3 regions of the Kluyvera intermedia genome follow, and region 1 is predicted to be linked to each of the others. Evidence: predicted binding sites of a transcription regulator. Region 1 holds the regulator's gene; each other region holds the start of a gene.
What was found. The regulator PurR, encoded in region 1, represses purine synthesis genes. The targets are predictions, from matches to a motif close to CANGCAAACGTTTGCNTG.
Positions count from the first base shown of each region.

Region 2: a site for PurR is predicted at 1,918-1,935, ahead of purL (phosphoribosylformylglycinamidine synthase). Genes of this name have one in related genera too.
Region 3: a site for PurR is predicted at 2,197-2,214, ahead of U0026_RS21005 (NCS2 family permease). Genes of this name have one in related genera too.

Region 1 covers NZ_CP139986.1:2,597,663-2,601,592, reverse strand. Annotated here, with positions in the region: gene punC (purine nucleoside transporter PunC) at 1-795, opposite strand, end outside; gene punR (DNA-binding transcriptional activator PunR) at 907-1,818, shown strand; gene purR (HTH-type transcriptional repressor PurR) at 1,836-2,861, opposite strand; gene U0026_RS12555 (hypothetical protein) at 2,993-3,172, shown strand; gene cydH (cytochrome bd-I oxidase subunit CydH) at 3,156-3,245, shown strand; gene U0026_RS12550 (MFS transporter) at 3,406-3,930, shown strand, end outside.
Region 2 covers NZ_CP139986.1:1,343,423-1,347,352, forward strand. Annotated here, with positions in the region: gene tadA (tRNA adenosine(34) deaminase TadA) at 1-20, shown strand, start outside; gene mltF (membrane-bound lytic murein transglycosylase MltF) at 227-1,765, opposite strand; gene purL (phosphoribosylformylglycinamidine synthase) at 2,011-3,930, shown strand, end outside.
Region 3 covers NZ_CP139986.1:4,365,696-4,369,625, forward strand. Annotated here, with positions in the region: gene U0026_RS21000 (Na+/H+ antiporter) at 1-427, opposite strand, end outside; gene U0026_RS21005 (NCS2 family permease) at 623-1,972, opposite strand; gene soxR (redox-sensitive transcriptional activator SoxR) at 2,370-2,828, opposite strand; gene soxS (superoxide response transcriptional regulator SoxS) at 2,916-3,245, shown strand; gene U0026_RS21020 (YjcB family protein) at 3,501-3,782, shown strand; gene U0026_RS21025 (MltF family protein) at 3,921-3,930, shown strand, end outside.

The DNA.
Region 1 (3,930 bases):
CCATTTTTGCAGTGCGGCACGGCAACCGTAGCCACCAATCAAGAAAGCGATGGTCTGAGGAACGTAGCTCAGGCCAATGACGGTTGGGCTATAACCCATTTCATGCAGAATAAATGGCGAACCTGTCAGCCATGCGAAGAAACTCGCAGAGCACGCGGCGTAAATCAGAACGTTGCCACGATAGTCCTTACTGCGCAGCAGGCGCATAAAGGTCAGCTTTTCTTCGCTGGTGGCATTTTTCTTGTGTGCCGGCTTCAGGCGAAATGCGGGTAACATCAGCACCAGGGTAATGATAAATAATGCCGCAAAAATGGCCTGCCAATCAAAATGCACTAATAACCAGCTACCCAGAAGCGGGGCGAGGGCTGGAGATAGGCCGACCAGTGGCATAATCGTGGCGAAAATACGGTTAGTGCGCTGCGCAGGATAATAGTCAGTCACCATCGCCTGCCAGGTTACGGCCGCCGCACAAACGCCTACGGCCTGTACAAAGCGCAGTACCAGCAGTGTGGTACCATCACGCACCCACAACATGCCTATGCAGCCCAGCGCAAAAATGGTTAACCCGGTCAGCAGAATCGGTTTACGGCCGTAGCGGTCTGACAGCGGCCCCCACAAAAGCTGCGCGAGGGCAAAACCGGCGAGGAACAAACTCAGGCTGGCACTCACTGCGGATGCTGGTGTTTGCAGATCTTCCTGAATAACCGCAAAGGCAGGTAAATACATATCTGTCGCCAGAAAACCCAGCACGCTCAGTCCTGCTAGCCAGACTAAAAATCCTTTCCCCGGTTGCATAAATCGACCTTTTTCTCATGAATAAACAATTGCGCAGAGTGTAGAGAGTGCAATGGTGGTTGTGAAACGCTAATATTTGAGTCATGGATTCAAAATATTTGAAGGCAAAAAATGTGGTCTGAATATTCCTTAGAAGTGGTTGATGCCGTTGCGCGCAACGGCAGCTTTAGCGCCGCGGCGCAGGAATTACACCGTGTGCCTTCGGCGGTGAGCTATACCGTCCGTCAGTTAGAGGAATGGCTTGCGGTGCCTTTGTTTGAACGGCGGCACCGGGACGTTGAGCTAACGCCTGCCGGTGCATGGTTTTTGAAAGAAGGGCGATCTGTTATCAAAAAAATGCAGATCACCCGCCAACAGTGTCAGCAGATTGCCAACGGCTGGCGTGGGCAGTTGGCTATTGCGGTAGATAACATCGTTAAACCGGAACGGACTCGCCAGATGATTGTTGATTTCTATCGCCACTTTAACGATGTTGAGCTGATCGTATTTCAGGAAGTTTTCAACGGCGTGTGGGATGCGTTGTCGGATGGTCGCGTGGAACTGGCGATTGGCGCGACCCAGGCCATCCCAATCGGCGGGCGTTTTGCCTTTCGCGACATGGGTAAGCTTAATTGGCACTGCGTTGTCGCCTGTTCGCATCCGCTGGCAAAGATGGAAGGGCCGCTCAGCGATGATGTGTTGCGCAATTGGCCTTCATTGGTGCTTGAGGATACCTCTCGCTCGCTACCCAAGCGGACGACCTGGCTTCTGGATAACCAAAAAAGAGTGGTGGTACCGGACTGGGCGTCGTCGGAAACCTGCATTTCTGCTGGACTATGCGCGGCAATGGTACCCGGACATCGGGCGCAACCGTGGCTTGAGAGCGGGGAGTGGGTCGCATTAACACTGGAAAATCCCTTCCCGGATGCAGCCTGTTGTCTCACCTGGCAGCAAAGCGAAGCCTCACCGGCATTAAGCTGGTTGTTAGAGTATCTGGGAGACAGTGAGACGTTAAACGATGAGTGGCTGCGGACGCCGGAATAAGGCGTCCGCATCAGGACTTAGCGGCGATAGTCGCGATACGGGCCGTCGGCCACGGAGCGGCGTTCGATGAGGCGCGGATGCACCTCAATCGACTGAGACACCTCACGCTTACTTACGATGCGGTCCATCAACATATTGAAGGCCGTTTCACCCAGTGAATCTTTTGGCTGATGAATCGTCGTCAGCGCCGGGGTAAAGAAACGGGAGTTGCGCACGTTATCGTAACCGATAAGCGAAATATCCTGCGGAACCCGCAGACCCATTTCATCGGCAGCACACAGTGCGCCCATCGCCATGACATCGCCACCGCAGAAGATTGCGGTTGGACGAGGGTGCTGGGACAGGATTTGCTGCATCGCACGATAGCCAGACTCAGGCTCAAAATCGCCCTGTACAATCCAGTTGGTTGGGACGTTTATCATCGTCTCTTCCATGGCTTTCATAAAGCCCGCCAGACGACCCGCACCAGTGTTACGCTCCAGCGGCCCTGGGATCACGCCGATATCGCGATGCCCGCGTTCCACCAGATAACGACCCGCCATATAACCGCCCTCAAAGGCGTTATCAATCACGGAGTCAGTAAAGTCAGCTTTGGATTCTCCCCAGTCCATCACCACCATCGGGATGTTGCGATACTCTTCGAGCATCGTGAGCAGAGATTCCGGGTACTCTGAGCACATGACCAACAGGCCATCTACGCGCTTTTGCGCCATCATCGACAAATACGCGCGCTGTTTCTCAAGATTATTCCACGCGTTGCCAAGAATTAGGGTATAGCCTTTCTCAAAGCAGTTTTTCTCAACGGCTTCGATGATTTCAGCAAAATACGCCGCCTCGCTACTGGTTGCCAATAAACCGATCGATTTGGTGTGGTTAACCTTAAGGCTACGCGCCACGGCGCTTGGCGAGTAGTGCAGCTCTTTAATGGCTGCCCAAACCGCTTCACGCGTGTCTTCAGCGACAAAACGGGTTTTGTTAATTACATGTGATACGGTTGTAGTGGAAACGTTTGCGCGCTTCGCTACATCTTTAATTGTTGCCATTCCATCTCACTCCAGACCCTGGCCTGCCCCTGATAAAACCGAAAGGAAAACGTTTGCCTTCACACACCCTGGTACAATCTTGCAGATTGCATTTCGCCGGGAAAACGATACAGGACGACAGGAGGGGGTCAATGGCCGGTACGCTTATAAATAAGCGTCGAATTTTGACTTATCCTGGCGCAAAGTGGAAGAACAAAAACAAACATCCTGCTAAATCTGTGAAGATTTTTACGATTAACTGTGCAAAAATGATTAAACGCAGTTTTACTGTGGAAATCAAAAGGAGAAAAATTGATGAGCACCGATCTTAAGTTGTCACTCGGTACTACCTTTATTGCGCTTGCTCTGATCGTCGCAGCAAGTTTCACCGCTATATTGCATTAATCCCTCTGTGAGGGAGCATCCGCTCCCTCTCGTATTATTGTTACCCAATTAGCAATAATCTTTTGCTGTTTTGTACACTTCTGTTTTTCTGTGATTAATGTCATGCTTTTGCCCCATGTTGTCATGCCGCGTATTGCGTGTGGCTTAGCGGAGCTTTTGTATGAAAATTAATTTTCCCTTATTGGCTTTAGCCATTGGGGCCTTTGGTATTGGTACGACCGAATTCTCGCCGATGGGCTTATTGCCGGTTATCGCGAAAGGGGTTGATGTCTCAATTCCCGCCGCCGGTATGTTGATCAGCGCCTATGCGGTTGGCGTGATGGTTGGCGCGCCGCTGATGACGCTATTACTGTCACATCGCGGTCGTCGTAATGCGCTGATTTTCCTGATGGCTATCTTTACCCTTGGCAACGTACTGTCCGCTATCTCGCCGGACTACACCACCTTAATGCTCTCGCGCATTATCACCAGCCTCAACCATGGCGCTTTCTTTGGTCTTGGCTCAGTGGTGGCGGCGAGCGTGGTACCAAAGCACAAGCAGGCCAGCGCCGTTGCAACCATGTTTATGGGGCTGACCATTGCTAACATTGGCGGAGTGCCTGCGGCAACATGGCTTGGGGAAACTATCGGCTGGCGTATGTCGTTTATGGCAACCGCGGGGCTTGGTGTGATTGCCATCATCAGT
Region 2 (3,930 bases), 1.3 Mb from region 1:
AGGCGGCGAAGCACGATTAACCTAGAGTGCCAGTCCCGGGGGCGGCGTAAACGCCTTGCCCGGGCTACCATTTACCTAGTGCGCGGTTTTACATAGGACGACATTCGTTGGTAGCCCGGCCAAGCGCAGCGCCGCCGGGAAGTACCCGCAGCTTTCTCCCCAACAGCTTAAACATTCACAGGCGATGCTGACCATCAAATCCGAGCTGACATTTTAAACTGAACGTTTATTTTTTCGGTGAGAATCTCAGCAATGACGGGTCGCCGTTGCTGTAATCGCTCCGGCGTAAAAATGAGAACAGCCCAAAAGCATTATCGCCCTGATGCAGTTCATCTGGCGATACCGAAGGATAGGCCTGAGCAATTGCCTTCTCTTCCGCTTCCCGCTGTTCTTTTTCCTGCAAATAGCCGACGAGGCTTATCTGGTACTTACGAATATTCTCAACGTAAGCGTAAGCTTCATGCCCACGGGCATAACCGTAGGTCAGCTTGCTATACCAGGGTTTCTGGCTCAGTAACGGCAGACGCTGCTTCACATCGGCCCAGCTATCAGGGTTGCCTTTTTGTTTTGCGGTGAGCGCACGTGCGTCGAGCATATGGGCATAACCGAGATTATAGGCGGCGAGCGCAAACCAGATTCGTTCACCTTGCGGCACGGTATCCGGAACCTTGTCCATCATATCTTCGATGTAACGCATCCCGCCGCTGATGCTTTGCTCGGCATCGGTTCTGTCGGTTAATCCCAGACTCTGGGCGGTATTTTTGGTGAGCATCATCAGACCACGCACGCCGGTGGGGGAGGTAGCGAGCGGATCCCAGTGCGACTCCTGATAAGAAATGGCTGCCAGCAGGCGCCAGTCGATCTCGCTAGCGTACTTTTCAAATAGCGGCTGTAAATCGGGCAATACGTTATCGACCGCGCGCAGGAATGAACGCGTATCAACATAGTCAAAATCATTGCCGTGGCCGAGATACTTTTCTTCCAGACGGGCAAGGGTGCCGTCATCATTAATGTTGTTGAAGAAGTCGAGCATTGCGGCTGTGAGCGTATTGTCATCATCCTGTAGGCTAAACCAGGTGACCGGCTGCTCGTCAGTGATATCCAGCGCTACCGCCAGTTCAGGATGAACACGCTGGAATAGACCAATCGCCACCGAATCGGCAATGGTGTAGTCCAGTTTGCCATCGATAACCGCCTGCATCAGATCGACCGACGCGCGTTTGTCGTCAACGGTCCATGACAGGTCTGGGTACTTCTTCTGTTTTAAACTGTGCAGATCGTTTATGACCACCTGCCCAGGGGCCACGATGAGCTGGCCTGCGGTGATGTTACTGAGGCTACGAGGCCGCGTATTACCCACGCGATAAACCAACTGCTGTGAAACGGAGTAGTAGGTGGGGCCGGGCTGATAGTTTTTGACCCGTTCGCTGTTATAGACCAGCCCCGCCGCCAGCATATCGGCGTCGTTATGGTCAAGGTCATCAAAAAGCTGGCTGATATTCTGCCGCACGGTGATTTTCAGCTTCACGCCGAGGTAGTCAGCAAACTGCTGAGCTAACTCATAGTCGAGGCCAATATCTTTATCATTATAGGTACTGTAGGTCAGCGGGGATTGCACGGTACTGACGCGCAGCTCCCCCCGCTCTTTGATCGCGGCGATTCGGTTTTCTGGTTTGCCAAACCAGGGAATTGATGGCCATAGGGCCGCTGCCAGCAACAGCGTCACAACGCCGATGAGCAGATAATTAATCTTAAGTTTTTTCAAATAGTTAATTCGCCCAGATGTAAGTATAAATCCCTGACGACGTTACGGTTTGCTATAGATTGAGCGGCATTTTGCTTAACATTGCGCCACTTGGCAACTGATTCGAGAAGTAGGTCACATCTATTGGTAAAGCGCGCCGCTGATTTTATTTCGACGCAAACGGTTTCGTCGCGGCGCAGGATTCTCTATAATAGCGCCCGTTCTCCCCCATTGCGCACACTGAAAGCTGAGAAGACGAGAGACTTATGATGGAAATTCTGCGTGGTTCGCCTGCACTGTCTGCATTTCGCATTAACAAACTGCTGACGCGTTTTCAGGCAGCCAACCTCCCGGTAAGCAATATATACGCTGAGTATGTCCATTTTGCCGACCTGGAAGCGCCGCTAAATGAAGAAGAGCAGTCCAGGCTTTCGCGACTGTTGCAGTATGGCCCAAGCCTCAACAGCCATACACCGACCGGTAAACTGCTGCTCGTCACTCCCCGCCCTGGCACTATCTCTCCCTGGTCTTCGAAAGCTACTGACATTGCTCATAACTGCGGCCTGCCACAGGTTCTGCGTTTAGAGCGCGGCGTAGCGTATTACCTCGATGCTCCTGACCTGACCGCTGTACAAGCGAATGCTGTGGCGGCAGAACTGCACGACCGCATGATGGAGAGCGTATTTGGCTCCCTGCAGGATGCCCAAAAACTGTTTGCTCACCATCAACCCGCTCCGGTCACCAGTATTGATCTGCTGGGGCAGGGACGTCAGGCGCTCATTGAGGCCAATATCCGCCTTGGCCTGGCGCTGGCTGATGATGAAATTGATTACCTGCAAGATGCGTTTAGCAAGCTGGGGCGCAACCCGAACGACATCGAGCTGTACATGTTTGCGCAGGCCAACTCCGAACACTGTCGCCACAAAATCTTCAACGCCGACTGGATTATCGACGGTCAAGAACAGCCGAAGTCGCTGTTTAAAATGATTAAAAACACCTTCGAAACCACGCCGGATCACGTGCTGTCAGCGTACAAAGATAACGCCGCCGTGATGGAAGGTTCCGAAGTGGGTCGCTACTTTGCCGATCACGCCACCGGCCGCTACGATTTCCATCAGGAGCCAACGCATATCCTGATGAAAGTGGAAACCCATAACCACCCGACCGCTATCTCGCCATGGCCAGGTGCGGCAACCGGCTCTGGCGGCGAAATCCGTGACGAAGGCGCTACCGGGCGCGGTGCGAAACCGAAAGCCGGGCTGGTGGGCTTCTCCGTATCTAACCTGCGTATTCCAGGCTTTGAACAGCCGTGGGAAGAAGATTTCGGCAAACCTGACCGTATCGTTACTGCGCTGGATATCATGACCGACGGCCCGCTGGGAGGCGCTGCGTTTAACAACGAATTTGGTCGTCCGGCGCTGACCGGCTACTTCCGTACCTATGAAGAGAAAGTGAACAGCCACAACGGCGAAGAGCTGCGCGGCTATCACAAACCGGTCATGCTGGCGGGCGGGATCGGCAACATACGCGCCGATCATGTGCAGAAAGGCGAGATCGTGGTGGGCGCAAAACTGATCGTCCTCGGCGGCCCGGCCATGAACATCGGTCTGGGCGGCGGTGCAGCCTCTTCAATGGCTTCCGGCCAGTCTGACGCTGACCTCGACTTTGCCTCCGTCCAGCGCGACAACCCGGAAATGGAACGTCGCTGCCAGGAAGTTATCGACCGCTGCTGGCAGTTGGGCGATGCGAACCCGATTCTGTTTATCCATGACGTCGGCGCAGGCGGCCTGTCTAACGCTATGCCGGAACTGGTGAGCGACGGTGGGCGCGGCGGTAAGTTTGAACTGCGCGACATCTTAAGCGATGAGCCTGGCATGAGCCCGCTGGAAATCTGGTGTAACGAATCTCAGGAGCGCTATGTACTGGCGGTGTCTGCGGACCAGTTGCCGCTGTTTGACGAATTGTGCAAACGCGAGCGTGCGCCTTATGCGGTGATTGGTGAAGCGACCGAAGAGCTTCATCTTTCCATGAACGACAGCCATTTTGACAATCAGCCTATTGACCTGCCGCTGGACGTGCTGCTGGGCAAAACGCCGAAAATGACCCGCGACGTGCAGACCCTGAAAGCCAAAGGCGAGCAGCTGGCGCGTGAGAATATTTCTCTGGCCGATGCGGTGAACCGCGTG
Region 3 (3,930 bases), 1.8 Mb from region 1:
TTTTCGGAATGCGCCCTTCACCAACAATGCCGGAGAGCGCAACAGCATCGGTTGGCGACAGGACTGCCGCCAGCGCGAACGCCGGAATCAGCGGAATGCCAGGGACAATCCAGTAAATCAGGAAGCCAATCCCGACAACCGTCACCAGCACGAGCGCCAGCGCTAGCCCGAAGATCTCCCTACCGTGTTCAATAAACTCGCGCGTGGGTGTCTTCCAGCCATCCGCAAACAGCAGCGGTGGGATGAACAGTACGAGGAACAGTTCGGGGTCGAATTCAACATGCAAACCAAATGTCGGCCATGCCAGCATGGCACCAATGGCAATTTGCATTAAAGGAAGTGGAATCTGGAAAGGCAGTACGCGTGTCACCACCCCGGAGAGCGAAACCACAAGGGTCATAATAAGTATGGTAAAGAATATTTCCATGCGTTCCCTGTTTGCTGCGTTGTCTCAATTATTCAAAACATGAAGCGTCGTGCTTCTTATTATACGGTCTCCAGAGTAACGCAAAAGCAAACAAGACGTGGCTGAAAATGGAAAAAAAGTGTTGGTACGTACTGCACATGGATGACAAACAAAAAACCCGCCAGTTGGCGGGTTCTGTGGATCACGGTGACGATATTAAATCGCCCAGCCGCCCGCATAGAAAACGACCAGCGCCACCGCAATAATCACGGTACCGATATTCAACTTGCGCCATTCACCGGAGACCACGCGACCAATAACCAGCGTCGCGAAGCCGATCATGATGCCGGTCACGATGTTACAGGTCAGCACAATCATCACTGCAGTAATCAGGCCAGACATCGCGTCAACAAAATCGTTGAAGTCGATGCGCGCCACGTTGCTCAGCATCAGCAGGCCGACGTACATCAGCGCAGGTGCGGTCGCATAGCCTGGAACCAGGTAAGACAGCGGAGAGAGGAACAGGATCAGCAGGAACAAGATACCCACGGTCACCGCGGTTAAACCCGTTTTACCGCCCGCTGCCGTACCTGCTGCAGATTCAATGTACACCGCCGCTGGAGCCGCACCGACGACTGCGGAGAACACGCTGCTCAGGGAGTCGGTAGTCAGCGCTTTGCCGCCGTTGATGATCTGACCGTCTTTATCCAGCAGATTGGCCTGACCGGCTACAGCACGAATGGTACCGGTGGCGTCAAATACCGCCGTCATCACCAGCGCCAATACGCTTGGCAGCACGATTGGGTTCAGGGCCCCCATGATATCCAGGCTACCGATAAGCGAGTTGCCGTTGTCATCACTCAGGGATGGCATGGCGAAGATGCCAGAGAAGTGCACGTTGGGATCGAAAATCAGGCCAACAATGGAGATACCGATGATGGTCAGCAGAATACCGCCTGGCACCTTCAGTTTTTCCAGACCGATGATCATCGCCAGACCAATCAGCGTCATGATAACCGGGAAGCTATCGAATTTGCCCAGCGCAACCGGCAGACCTTCAATGGGGTTTTTAACAACCATGCCCACGCCGTTAGCGGCAATCAGCAGCAGGAACAGACCAATACCGATACCGGTGCCGTGCGCAATGCCCTGCGGCAAATTGCGCAAAATCCAGCTACGGATCCCAGAAGCAGAGATAATGGTAAACAGCACGCCCATCAGGAAGACGGCACCCAGAGCCACCGGAATGCTGATCTGCTGGCCCAGTACCAGGCTAAATGCGGTGAAGGCAGTCAGTGAAATGGCGCAGCCAATGGCTAGCGGCAGGTTTGCCCACAGACCCATGACAATTGAACCTACGCCCGCAACCAGACAGGTCGCGACGAAGACCGCGGCTGGCGGGAAGCCTGCTTTACCCAGCATACCCGGCACAACAATAACCGAGTACACCATTGCCAGGAAGGTCGTAAGACCGGCAACAATCTCCTGACGAACGGAGCTACCACGTGCAGAAATTTTAAACCAGGCGTCTAACGAACCGCCGGTACGCGCTGAAGGCGTAGACATAGAAAACATCCCCTGAGAGTTTTTATCATTCGTTCGTCTGCGTGGTGGAACATCCACTGCCAGTTAAGCGTCATCTCCTTGTGCTACATTGCGGCAATAGGGGAGCCACAAAAAAGCAAACGATTAACTCCGCGCAGACAAAACGATAATCGGAAGTCCCCATTTGCGCGTTTGCGCAATGAGGTGAGCCTGTCGTTTTCGACGTAAGATGCGTCCGAAAATTCGAGGCAAACGATTATCTGGCTTTTATACCCTCTTTTTCAACAGAAGTTTGCCCTGCTGTATCAAAATTAACGATTGCCGATGAAGAATTCACCAACCCATGCGCAAACGTTATCGTTAATGCGCAATCTGGCAACAATTCTGTGGCATAAATGTCGCAATCACCCGGCATGGATTATTCGTCTTCTAACAGTCGCGCACCGGTGCCCTCTTCACCCAATTTATCACCTGGGTTACGCAACGGGCAGTCACGCAATGACATACAACCGCAACCAATGCAGCCGTTGAGTTGATCGCGCAGCGCTTCCATGGCGTGGATGCGTTTATCCAGCTCTTCGCGCCATTGGGTGGTGAAATGCTTCCAGTCTTTCGGCCCCAGCGTGTGGTTTTCCGGTAGAACGCGCAGAGATTCACCAATGGTGCCGAGCGGGATCCCTAAGCGCTGGGCAATTTTAATAATCGCCACGTAGCGCAAAACATCGCGCTTATAGCGCCGCTGATTGCCGCTGTTTCTCGTGCTGCGAATCAGCCCTTTGCTTTCATAAAAATGTAACGCAGATACCGCTACGCCAGTTCGTTTCGCTACTTCACCCGGTGAAAGCAGCGTTTTTATTCTCGTCGATTTTTTTTCCATAATCCGCTTTACCTCAAGTTAACTTGAGGAATTATACTCGCCCTCAGAACAGAAATCGACGCGAAAATAGACAACGGGGAGAGCCTTATGTCCCATCGGGAAATTATTCAGACGCTTATTGAATGGATAGATGAACATATCGAGCAACCGCTTAATATCGATATCGTGGCCAAAAAATCCGGCTATTCGAAGTGGTACCTGCAACGGATGTTCCGCACCGTGATGCATCAAACGTTGGGTGATTACATTCGCCAGCGGCGTCTGTTGCTGGCGGCGGAAGCGCTGCGCACCACCCAGCGACCCATCTTCGATATCGCGATGGATCTGGGTTACGTTTCGCAGCAGACGTTTTCCCGCGTATTCCGCCGTGAATTCGACCGTACACCGACAGCCTATCGTCATCAGATCTCCGCTTAATATGCCTCTTTGCTGCCGTCGCACACCGCGCGGCAGCACCATTCCCATACCCTTTTAACGGTTATTTTACTGACAAAAATCCTGCGCCCGCCTCTGGTGAATAAAACAACAAACGTGATATAGTTCACAAAATAGAATGAAACAGAAACAGCGTTTCATCTCGTTTGATGCCTTCAGATAGCCAGAGCGCCTCGTGCCTCAGTGAACAACGCGCTGTCAGGGCAATGTCTTGTTTATCTCTGAGGATAAGGTTTCATGGTTTCCATTACCGCAGGCGTCGCGCTGCTACGTTGGCCGTTAACCAGCGCAGTACTGATGTTTATCGCCAGTACCCTGAAGATTCAACTTCGTAAATCAGACTACGCCGGGCTGGCAGTGATCAGCGGTATGCTGGGTGTCGCAGCAGCTTGCTGGTTCGCGACGGGCTTACTGGGGATTACTCTGGTGGATATTTCGACCATCTTTAATAACATCAAAGATGTGATGGTTGAAGTGATGAGTCATGCGCCGCCTGAATGGCCGGTGCCGATGTATTGAGTGCTGATGAAACTGCTAAAACCCCGATTTATCGGGGTTTTTTATTGCCCAAATTCACCAGGGAAAACCCTTTCCACACCAGGTGTTTTACTCTCCATCGACTAAAATAAACGGATGCGCCCTGCGGAGTGCCGCACCATGAACACCG